2 regions of the Oceanobacillus phoenicis genome follow, and region 2 is predicted to be linked to the other one. Evidence: predicted binding sites of a transcription regulator. Region 2 holds the regulator's gene; the other holds the start of a gene.
What was found. The regulator LexA, encoded in region 2, represses DNA repair genes until DNA is damaged. The targets are predictions, from matches to a motif close to CGAACATATGTTCG.
Positions count from the first base shown of each region.

Region 1 (6,368 bases), 300 kb from region 2:
AATATGTTCTGCAATATGACGACTAGAATCAATATCAGTAATTGCAAATGCATGCTCATCCATTCCTGGGATTCCAAATGTGTTAGAAACAAATCCTAACGCAAAAACTAAGTAATCATAGCTCACTTCACTGTTATCTAAAATAACACGTTGTTCGTCACGATTCACCTCAATTACAGTGTCATAGATTAAACGAACGCGCTTCGGATTAACAGCATCAGTTAACATGAAACGTGCTTGGTTCGGATTAATCGTACCTGCTGCTACTTCATGTAACCAAGTGCTCTCGTAATGATAATTATGTTTGTTAATAAGTACAATTTCAGCTTCTTCTGCTGATAATTTTTGTGTTAAACGTCTTGTTGCAACAAGTCCTGCATAGCCAGCTCCAAGTACAACAACTTTAGGCTTACTCATAAATCATTTTCATTCCTTTCCATCATTCTATAAATGTCATAAAAGTAGTATAAGCGCTATCATCTATAGCAATTCATTCTACAAACGTATAGAAACTTATTACTCCATAAAAATATAATATCAAACTTTTTTCAAATAGGCTAATTTTCCTTGCCAATATTGTAAATATCGTTTAATTCGACTTTCATATATTATTCTGTACTAGAAGATTGAGGACTAGGTTTCGGATCTTTTTCCCGGTCATCAGGATCTTTTTCTTTAGGAGGCTCTTCTGGATTCGGCTCCTCACCTTCTCCATTACCATCATCTCCATCTTCAGGAGGATTACCCGGGTTTGGGTCACTAGGTCCATTTCCGCCACCTTGCTCGTCTTTTGGTTGTTCATTTCCTTTATCTGGTTTTTCTTCAGTTTTTTCCTTGTCTTCTTTCTTTTCTTCTCCTTCGCCCTTACCTTTATCAGTACCCGTATTCGAGTCATTGTTCTTCGGTTTGGTACCTTTATCTTTTTTCTCAGCGTTATTAGAAGAAGACGTTGTTTTCCCCACATTATTAGAGCCCGAATGGTTACTTTCATTACTAGAACTAGTGGAATGGCTTGTTGTAATGGTAACTTGTTCTTCAGTTTGACCCCAATTACTATTTTGTGTATCTGTCGGCACTTCTATTTCTTCACCTTCTGATGGCGCTTCTTCTACATTTCCAGAGGTTAACACGAATGATCCGTTATCTCCTCGTTCTAATAAATTACGTGGCTTATATATCTCTTTTCCCGAAAAGACAACTTTTTTACTTAATTGAGATAGTCCGGATATTTGCGTGGATTGATTCTCTTGTTTACTTTTGCTAACAGCTGGCTGTTCTTCATCTGTTGTTGTATTCATTCTTGAAACCCCAATAATAACAACGATCATAAGGGCAAAAAGGATTCCGAGATTTACAAAGAGTAATTTTTTATTCCTCACATCTTTCCGCTCCTATTTTAGACTATATGTAAATATCTAGTTGCACTCTTTACCATTGTACGCCTAATTCGCTATTTTTTTCAAATCTTTTTTCAGATTCGACCTCTTCAATGGAAATTTTGTTAAAGAGATAAAGCATCCGTTTCCCTTTTAACACCAGAACAAAAGCGCAAGCGCCCGTTTATCACCGTATGTCCTGGACGGGACCGTATGAGATAAAGGAAACACGATAAGCGTATGCGAATCGATGTTGACTTATCGTAAGGAGGGCTCCGGAAGGACAATAGGTGATGGGCGATGGAGCTGGACGTGGCTTTAATTTAGTAAGTTTATCCACAGCTGCAATATTTTATAATTTCCTACACCATAAAAAAGGATGAAAAACCGCTTCTACGATTCTTCATCCTTTTTTATTTATTATTATCCTTTTACTAGCCCTAGATCTAGTTTCCACTGCAACCATAAATGTTCCCTTGTCTTTCTTGGAAGAAATTGTCGTATATCGTCTTCATGGTAACCTACTTGAAAACGTTTTTCATCCATTAATATCGGACTTTTTAATAATCGAGGGTGTTCGTGTATTAATTCTAATAATGTTTGTAATGGTAATTCGTCTAAATTTAAATTAAGTTCCTTAAATATTTTCGAACGTGTAGAGATAATCTCATCTGTACCTTCTACCGTCATTCGTAAAATTTCCTGTAATTCATTAATTGTTAAAGGTTGTCTTAATATATTTCTTTCTTTATAAGCTATTCCGTGTTTTTTAAACCATTGTCGAGCTTTTCTGGTTGATGAACAAGATGCTCCGTATATATTGACTGTCATGTTCATTCTCCTTATTTTTTTGACATTCTAAAAAGGATATCTAGTATCCTACATCTATACCTTATCACTGAAATGTGGTAAAACTATGGTAAAGTAATGGAAAATTATTTCTATAATATTTTTTAATCGCTATACCTTTGCAATATCCTGTGTATGTAAATAAGCGACTATTTCATCTTCAATCTCTTTACCTATTTCTTCATCGATTAAATTATTCAACAAAATCGAGAAGATTACTCTTTGCTTGGTCTCCATATTGATATACCCAGATAAAGTACTAACTCCTTCTATTGTTCCGGTTTTCGCTTTAACAGATAGTCCTTTCATTCGTTCTCGTAAAGTCCCACCCACCATTCTATTTTGTTCGCCTGCTACAGGTAGAGTATCTAACAACAAAGGAAACCATTCTTCCGGTTGAATTCGATATAATAATTTGGACAACTCATTTGCTGGTAACAAATTACTGTGCGAAATTCCTGAACCGTCCTTAATTTGCACGGTCTCCATATTTACTCCATAGGTTTGAATTTGTTCTCTTACTACCTTTAATCCTGCATCCCATGTAGCTTCTTCATATACAAAACGCCCCATTTCTTTTACAAGCATTTCTCCAATCCCATTATTACTTAGTTTCATAAATGGAACTAAGATCTCTGCTAATGTTGGAGAAGAATGTTTATGTATGCACATTGTCTCGTTTGGAACAGATTTTCCTGATTTAGGTTTTCCTTTTATCGTTATTCCCATTTCGTTTAATGTTTCAATAAATATATCCATTACATAATCCGTAACTTTCCATACAGCCATCCATTCTTGCCTTACTTCATGATCAATACCGATATTTCCTCTTATATAAATACGGTTACCCCCATGTTCTCTAGTAATACACAACTCTTCTTCTTCAGCTTGAGCTACTGTAACTGCATGGTTCTCTAAAGTAATATAAGATGTGTTAGGATACAGTTGATATTGAGGTGATTCCCCCAATTGACCGGGTTGAATGATAATCTTTACAGATCCAGTATCATAATCTTTATCAGGAGATATTGTTAATGCTGATACTTCCGCTCCATAATAATATTGTTCATCCGTCCAAATTAAATCTTCCGATAAACGTTTGTCATCGTACCATGTATCATCTCCGTAAATACTACCGGTAATTGTTCTTATACCATAATTGTGAAGGGTAGCGGCGAATTTCTGATAATCTTTGAGTTGCAATGTAGGGTCGCCTTTCCCAACAATATAGACATCTCCTTCCCAGACATCATCGACAAGTTTTCCGTCCAATCTTATCTCCGTCGAGAATCTATAGTCCGGTCCCAATATTCGTAAAGCAGCCACAGCAGTTAGGATCTTCAGATTTGAAGCCGGGTGAAGACGTATATCTCCATTATGACTCAGATAAATATCCCCCGTGTCTGCAGAACGAACACTAAGACCAAGTATCCCTCCTGCCCATTTTTCTTGTTTATTGATATATGTTTGAAGTTCTTTCATTAATCCCACTCCTGTTCTCAAATGAAACCATTTCCTTATATTATATTTTTATTTCTACAGAACCCAACGAGATTCCTTTTTAATCTTAAACATATGTGTGCGGCAGTTCTTACATTGCTGAACAGAGGTCACCGTATTTCTTGTAATTTTTATGCCTTTGACTAGTTAATGGCCCTCCCTGTTCTTTATTTCCGCACATATAATAGCCATATATCGTAGGAGGTGGTAGTATGAGCGAATATGAAAAACGTGGTGAATTTGGCTTTGCTTTTTTAGTAGTGTTATTTATTTTGCTTATCATAGTCGGCGGCTCTTACTGGAACTACTAGTAATTAGAACCCCTCTTCATGATAAAAATTCTTTCCTCCTCTCGTATGTATCGGATTGAAGGGTGCTTCCTGCATCCTTTTTTTATTGCTGTTATTTTCCTGTAACAAATTTCCATTGTTATTTTTCACTGTTCTACATATAATAGAACATACGTTCTTATGAAAGGGTGATAATAATGGATTATTCCACATATCCTCGTAATGATGTTCTATGTATCGACATGCGCTCATTCTATGCGAGTGTAGAAGCAGTCAAACTAGGATTAGATCCGATGAAAGTAATGCTTGCTGTTGTTGGCGATCCAAATCGATCAGGCAGTATTGTACTCGCCGCTTCTCCTGAGTTAAAGCGACGCTACGGAATAAGTAATGTAAGTCGTTTTTTCGAATTACCAAATGACCCAGAAATTTATATTATCCCTGCTCATATGGCAGATTATATACACATGTCTTTACAAATTACTGATTTACTGCAGCAATATGCACCTATAGAGGCTATTCACCCTTATTCTGTAGACGAAGTATGGATTACAGTCAACGGTTTACAACACTTATTTGGGACCCGCAAAGAAATTGCGGAAAAAATAAAAGCCGATATTCTAGATTCCTTTGGCATTACTTGTTCCATTGGAATTGGAGATAATAAATTTTTAGCAAAAGTTGTCATGGATCTTCATGCCAAAAAACAAGGAATTGCAGAATGTACGTATGAAGATGTGGAAAAAAAACTTTGGCCACATCCGATTGAATCTATATGGGGAATAGGAAGACGAATGAAGAAAAATTTGAATCGAATGGGAATTATTACGCTAGGCCAACTCGCCAATTATAGTCTTGACCATTTAAAAAAACGATTTGGAGTAATGGGAGAACAACTTTATTGGCATGCATGGGGGATTGATTTAAGTCCTGTCTTCGGAGATTTTTCGAAACAAGAACAAAAGGGCTTTGGCCATGGTATATCTTTATTACGTGATTACACGAAAGAAGATATTCCTTACTGCATCCTCGACCTCTGCGAAGAAGTATGCCGAAGAGCTCGTACAGCAAATAAATCAGGTAGAACCATTCATTTAGGAATTTCTTATTCAAAAGAGACCGGCGGCGGATTTTCTCGATCACAATCCATCGACCTTCCAACAAATATTACATTAGATGTTTATGATATTTGCATGCAGCTATTTAATAAATTTTACGATGGTAAAAGTATGGTTCGTCATGTATATGTAACATTAACCAACCTTAGAGACAAACAAGAGACACAGCTGGATTTATTTGAGGATCGTACGAAGAAAAATGATATTGGATATGTCATGGATGCAATTCGTGATAAATATGGATCCACTGCCATCCTTCGTGCATCAAGTTATACCAAAGCTGGGATCACTATAGAACGAAGCAAAAAAATTGGTGGGCACTACGCTTAATATAACCTACTATACCAAAGCCCACACTCTAAATTCCTGTCATTTAAAAATCCATGCTATAATGATAATAAAAGTGAGACTTATCAAAGTGTTAGCGTCTGTTTCGACTTCTTTCTAAGTCTTAGAGCGGGGATTTTATGGACAATTACTCACCGTGATTAAAAACAAAGGAGATCTAAAATGCAGCAAAGATATTTATTTATACTAATGCTAATGATTACTCTTCTTTTATCAGCATGCTCTGATACCGAAGAGACACCGAGCGTAGAAACTCAATCGGACGAAAACCCGATAGCTACAATTACAATGGAAAATGGACAAACTATTACCGTGGAACTTTATCCTGATATTGCTCCTAACACAGTAACTAATTTTATTTCTCTAATTGAAGATGGGTTTTATGATGGATTAACTTTTCACCGAATTGTCCCCGAGTTTGTTATCCAAGGTGGCGATCCTGAAGGAAATGGAACTGGAGGACCTGAATACTCTATCCCTGGGGAATTCACTTCGAATGGATTTGAAAATAATTTAGTCCACGAACGCGGTGTACTTTCAATGGCTAGAAGCCAACATCCTGATTCTGCAGGGTCACAATTTTTTATTGTTCTAGACAAAGCAGACCATCTAGATGAAGATTATGCAGGTTTTGGAAAAGTCACTGAGGGCATGGAAACCGTAGATAACATTGTAGAACAAGGGACTTCTGGAGAAAAAGTACCAACCATTAAACAAATCACTGTAGATACCAAAGGACAGGACTACGGAGAGCCAGAAAAAACAGAATAAATATATCCATAGGCACGGCTTTAGCTAACTCGGAAAAGAAAGCCTCTTTTCCGCACGAATCTTCAGCTCGTGCTTTTCTCATAGGATTGAACCTTTTTCATTCAAATCCCGTAATT
Region 1 is NZ_JBDFME010000001.1:3,140,282-3,146,649, forward strand. It holds gene ABC346_RS15780 (NAD(P)/FAD-dependent oxidoreductase) at 1-417, opposite strand, end outside; gene ABC346_RS15785 (hypothetical protein) at 609-1,298, opposite strand; gene ABC346_RS15790 (Spx/MgsR family RNA polymerase-binding regulatory protein) at 1,800-2,207, opposite strand; gene dacB (D-alanyl-D-alanine carboxypeptidase/D-alanyl-D-alanine endopeptidase) at 2,337-3,707, opposite strand; gene ABC346_RS15800 (YjcZ family sporulation protein) at 3,938-4,036, shown strand; gene ABC346_RS15805 (DNA polymerase IV) at 4,213-5,463, shown strand; gene ABC346_RS15810 (peptidylprolyl isomerase) at 5,644-6,252, shown strand.
Region 1: ABC346_RS15805 (DNA polymerase IV) is a predicted target of LexA. The motif match lies at 4,181-4,194, and genes of this name have one in related genera.

Region 2 (6,368 bases):
TGTACTTCATTAGCATCTGCAGGACGAATAAGTGATAAGTTCGGCACTGCTCTTAATGATGCTAATTGTTCAATTGGTTCATGAGTCGGCCCATCTTCACCAACTGCAATTGAATCATGAGTAAACACAAAGTTCACAGGCATATTCATAATAGCTGCTAGACGAACAGCTGGACGAAGGTAATCACTAAATACGAAGAATGTTCCTGCAAATACTTGTAATCCTCCATGTAAGGCCATTCCGTTTAATGCCGCTCCCATAGCATGTTCACGTACACCAAACCAAACATTACGACCAGAATAATCTTCTTTTGTGAAGTCGCCTTCTTCATTTATTGTTGTTTTGTTTGATCCAGCTAAATCTGCACTTCCTCCAAAGAAGTTAGGAACTGCTTTAGCTACTGCATTTAGTACTTCACCTGAAGATGCACGAGTTGCAATACTGCTTCCAGGCTCATATACCGGAAGTTCCTTTTCCCATCCTTCTGGAAGTTGGCCGTTCATCGCTAAGTCAAATTGTTTTCCTAACTCAGGATAAGCTTCTTTATATTCTTCAACTAACTTGTTCCATGCAGCTTCTTTCTTCTCTCCATCGTTAACGATTTTTTCTTGGAAATCAGCATAAACTTCATCTGGAACATGGAATGATTCATGTTCCCACTCATAAAATTCTTTTGTTAATATTATTTCATCTTCTCCAAGTGGAGCACCGTGTGAAGCAGCAGAAGCTGATTTATTTGGAGAACCATATCCAATAACAGTCTTCACTTCAATAAGTGTTGGTTGATCTGTATTGCTTTGAGCTTCTTTAATTGCTTCACGAATAGCGTTAACATCATTTCCATCTTCTACTCGAAGTACTTGCCAACCATAAGCTTCAAAACGTTTTTCAGTTTCTTCAGAGAAGGAGCGATTTAAATCTCCATCTAGAGAAATATCATTAGAATCATAAAGTGCGATTAATTTACCTAATCCTAAATGGCCTGCTAAGGAAGCTGCTTCATGAGAAATCCCTTCCATTAAATCGCCATCACTAACCAAGGCATATGTGTAATGATCTACTACACCATAATTATTTTTATTAAATGTTGCACCTAAATGTGCCTCTGCCATTGCCATTCCTACTGACATTGCAATACCTTGTCCTAAAGGTCCTGTAGTTGCTTCTACACCATCAGTATGATGTACTTCTGGATGTCCAGGAGTTTTTGAATCCCACTGACGGAATTCTTTCAAATCTTTAATAGATACATCATATCCAGAAAGATGCAATAAGCTGTATAAAAGCATTGATCCGTGTCCCGCAGATAATACAAAGCGATCACGGTTAAACCATTTTGAATTTTTTGGATGATGATTCATAAAGTCTGTCCATAATGTGTACGCCATTGGCGCTGCACCCATTGGTAATCCAGGGTGTCCTGAGTTTGCATTTTCAATTGCATCAATAGATAAAGTACGAATCGTATTTATTGATAATTGTTCTACCTTGCCTGACATTTTGTCTACCCCTTTCAAAAATAAAGCCTTTACTTCTACATTCTATATTGAAATTATCATTACAACAAGCATGACAAATAGAATTTAATGTTTTTTGTTTCTATCTTGATAATCACGAAGCTTTTGGGGAGTAACGTCATTACCTTTTGGATCAATAACTGTCATTGTTTTTAACTGGTTATTGAAAGAGCTACGTACATTCTTTAAATATTCTTCACGAAGCTTCTTCTGCTCTGCTTTTTCTTCTGTTGTTAATCCTTCTGCTTTGGACTTTTTAGACAAAACATTTATTCTCTCTAATTTATCCTTAGATAACATGGTGTCAACCTCCCCACCTATTAAAAATGAAAAAAGACAGGATTTCACATCCTGCCTCTTATCGTACTCTACCTCGAACCTAGATTCAAGTATTTTGATATTCTTGGTATCTACGGTGCACAGTAGCTTTTGAAACGGCATAACCTAAACCATTGAGCACCTTTGTAATTTCATTAAATGTTAACCCATTCTGCCTTAATCGAACAATTTCTTCAATAGGAACTTCCGATCGATCTCTACCTGGGGACTGATCGATTTGTTTTAGATTTTTTTCCGGACGATATCCCTCGCGTACTGCTCTACGCATACCTCTTCTTATCTTCATGTTTTGTATTTTTCTTTGATATTCTTCTACTATTCCCACTATTTGTAATACCATTGAATCCGCTTCATTCAATACTAACTCACCTTCGTGAGCTACCGTATATATTGGGATATCTAGCTTAGCTAATTGATGAAATAGCGCTATTTTTGTATTCCCTCTGCCTAATCGAGTTTCATCTTGAATACATAAACAATCTGCTTCTTTACTGGAAAAATATTCGAGAAGTTGAAAAAGTCCTTCTCGCTCGATGTCGTAACCACTTGCTTGTTCTTCAATACAATCAACAATCGTAAAGTTTAGCTTATTTGCTAATGTTTGCAATTCCTCTCGTTGACGTATCAATGACGACTCTTGTGTATGTTTATCCGTGCTGACTCGACAATATACTACTGCTTTCAATCCTAACTTCCTCCTGTTTCCATTAACCGCTCGTTACCATAGAGAAATATAGAAAAGCGAGCGCTAAAGCAAATGCTACCACATAGAATGCATCGGTTCTAGTAATTTTCTTCAGCATGATTAAAAGCTCCTTTCATCCATTTGTCGAACAGTTGTTCTTATCTGGTTAAAGTATATACCGAACGTATGATCTTGTCAATAAAAAATTAGAACGAGTGTTTGCTTATTTTATAGTAAAATGATAAACTATCATTAATAAAAACCTATGCTAGAGGTGAACGTTTGATGACGAAACTATCAAAAAGACAACAAATGATTTTTGACTTTATTAAAAGCGAAGTTAAGTTAAAAGGATATCCACCATCTGTTCGAGAAATTGCCGTTGCAGTCGGACTCGCTTCCAGCTCAACTGTTCACGGACATTTGGAAAGATTAGAAAATAAAGGATATATACGAAGAGACCCTACTAAACCAAGAGCAATTGAAATTATTGATCCAGAAATAGAACAGCAGCTTCCCAAAGACGAAGCGCGATATGCACCAGTAATTGGTAAGGTTACTGCAGGAATACCGATTACAGCAGTTGAAAATATCGAAGAATTTGTTCCGATTCCAAGTTCAAGTGCAGGACCAGACGATAATGTATTTGTACTTGTAATTGATGGTGAAAGTATGATTGAGGCTGGCATTTTAGATGGTGATATGGTAATTGTTAAACAACAAAACACAGCATTAAATGGAGAGATTGTTGTAGCAATGACTGAAGAAAATGAAGCGACAGTTAAACGCTTCTTTAAAGAAGATAAACGTATTCGACTTCAACCAGAAAATGCTACAATGGAACCTCTATTTTATGAAAATGTAACCATTCTTGGAAAAGTTATTGGTTTATACCGAAATATTCATTAAATAAAAGAGTTTAGCTATCGAAGTTTAGCTAAACTCTTTTTTACTGAGTATAAATAGTTGTACATATTTTCACTTCAATACTAATAACATAGTAATAGTTAGCGGAAGGAGTGAATAATAGGTGTCTGAAAACATTTTGAAACGAAGAGGCTTTTATATTCCTGCAGCCATAATTGCAATCATTCTAGGAATATACTATTTAACGAGATACGTTGATTTCTTAACATTACCTTTCTTATGTATCATTTTAATTATTGTTACGATATTAGAAGTTATGGAGACGAAACAAATAAAGTCAAAGGAAAATATATTAAAAATAGGGGCGGCGGGATTATTAGTTGGATTAGCTTTATGGTATCAAGTAACTGTTTTCATTATTTAGTTTTACAAAAGGCATTTAGGAGATTGAATCAACCAAATCTAACTCTAAAATAAAGAAATTCTTCATTCAATAAGTTATTACCGCCCGTTATATGTGGGATAAAAAAACGTCAAAGTTAGAATTTTTTATCTAGTTTTGACGTTATACAATACTCTATTATTGAAATATTTTCTCCCAAGTAGCTTTACCCGCTTTTCCATCAACGACGATACTTTCTTTTTGTTGAAAAGATTTTACTGCATTATTTGTATTGGTACCAAAAATACCATCTAATCCTTTTGGATCTTCTCCATTAATATAAAGCATCGCTTGAAGTATCCACGTAATATTTCCTTTAGCGCCACTTGCTACCGTTACCGTAGCAGCTTTTGTTTTCTGCCCCCACATACCATCAACGTTTAACTTTGCATTGAATTGTTTATTTAATTCTATTTGATATCCTTTGATTGCTGCTTTGATTGTTAACGGGCCAGCTATACCATCAATGGCTATACCTGTCTTATATTTACGATTTAATCCAGACTGAATATCCTGAATGATACTCTTATTATCATTATAGTTTTGTAAATATTTCGTAGGATCTAAACAATTATTCGCCCTATCTGAGGTCCACCCATATGGAGGTTGACTCTCCGCTTTTTTACGTACCTCATAATGCAAATGAGATCCAGTCGTCTTTCCTGTATCCCCTTGTTTTCCTATTACTTGCCCTTTCTTCACAAATTGACCACGCTGCACCGAAACACTATCCAGATGAGCATATAATTGACCCCGGTTATTTTTATCTTGAAGAAGTACTACATTTCCAAAACCACCCAAGCCAGTACCAGTTCTACCCAAACCAGCAAAAATAACTTTTCCTTCTGTAAATGCTTGAATACTTGCTTTATGGTATTTAACTAAGTCAATCCCTGTATGAAACGTAAATCCATCACCTGTCCAAACATCTCTTCTATATCCAAATGGGGATGTTATTCTGTAATCTTTAAATGGCATATAACTCTCCTCCTTTTCTACTATTTAATGAAAAAAGTGACTTGCCCGACCGGACTAGCCACCTAAATAATATGTCTATTTTTCTATTACATCATGATTTATCCAGTGAATACATCACCATTTGGGTATCGTATATTACCTTTAGCAGTTCTCGCCAAAGCAAAAGCTAAGGTAACTGGTCCAATTCTTCCTGCTAACATCAATATACATAGAAGTAGTTTTCCATTTTCGCTTAATTCACTAGTTAATCCCATAGATAATCCTACTGTACCAAATGCAGAAAACGCTTCAAAAATAATTTGAAGATAAGGACCATTTTCCGTTATTGATAATATAAATATCACGATGGTAACCATTAACAAACTGATTACTGTAATAGCTAAAGCCCGATGAACTACATGATTTGGTATCGAACGTTTGAATATTACAGCCTCTTTTTTCCCTCTTAGGTAAGCATGTACAGCTAAAACAATAACGATAAACGTAGTTAATTTAATACCGCTACCGGTAGAAGCACTCCCTGCACCAATAAACATAAGAAACATTGTTAAAGTTAAGGTACCGGGATTCATACTTCCTATATCCAGACTATTAAAGCCGGCAGTTCTAGGTGTAACCGCTTGAAAATAGGATGCCCATAATTTCTCATCCAAAGCTAAATTAGCCAATGTATCAAAGTTTGTATATTCAAGTAAAAAAATAACAATAGTAGCAAGAATATTAATTGATAATGTACTAATTATCATTAATTTTGTATGCAATGATAATTGATGAAATTTTCTTGTCTTGATCAGATCATAAATAACCGTAAAACCGATTCCTCCAACAATAAAAAGGAAAGTAATGATAATATTAACTACTGGATCCCCTACATATCCCATAAGACTATCAGGCCATAGCGAGAATCCAGCATTATTAAACGCAGAAACTGCATGAAACAAACTAGTAAACACACCAAATCCTGGCCCATATACCGGGACCCATCGAATGGATAACAAAATAGTTGCCATTAATTCCATAGAAAATGTAAAGATTAAAAGTGATTTAACGAGCCTTATTAATCCACCAAGAGTTGATTGATTAAATGTTTCCTGCACAAGTATTCTCTCACGCAATCCGATTTTCTTACCTAAGAGCAAGACTATCAATATCGCAAAAGTCATTAATCCTAGGCCACCTAGTTGTATAAGTACCATAATCACAATTTGACCAAACAGTGTAAATTCCGTACCTGTATCAAGTACCACTAATCCTGTCACAGTAGTCGCTGAGGTGGCTGTAAACAAAGCATCTATCACACTTATTGGTTCTGATGTTGCGATCGGCAAAGTTAATAAAAATGTACCTACAGTGATTACTACTATAAATCCTAAAGTTATAATTTGAGGAGGAGTAAGTGAAATCTTCCAAAAGATTGGAAATCGAGTCATCATCTATATCCCCTTTTCCTCAAATTTTCGTATAGATTGATTACTACCCATGGTTACTAGAATGGACCCTTCTGGAATAATATCATCAGGTAGCGGAGAGACATTGATTC
Region 2 is NZ_JBDFME010000001.1:2,838,096-2,844,463, forward strand. It holds gene tkt (transketolase) at 1-1,499, opposite strand, end outside; gene ABC346_RS14205 (DUF896 domain-containing protein) at 1,584-1,817, opposite strand; gene ABC346_RS14210 (YneB family resolvase-like protein) at 1,903-2,541, opposite strand; gene lexA (transcriptional repressor LexA) at 2,827-3,450, shown strand; gene ABC346_RS14220 (hypothetical protein) at 3,572-3,832, shown strand; gene ABC346_RS14225 (peptidoglycan DD-metalloendopeptidase family protein) at 3,989-4,828, opposite strand; gene ABC346_RS14230 (TrkH family potassium uptake protein) at 4,927-6,261, opposite strand; gene ABC346_RS14235 (potassium channel family protein) at 6,262-6,368, opposite strand, start outside.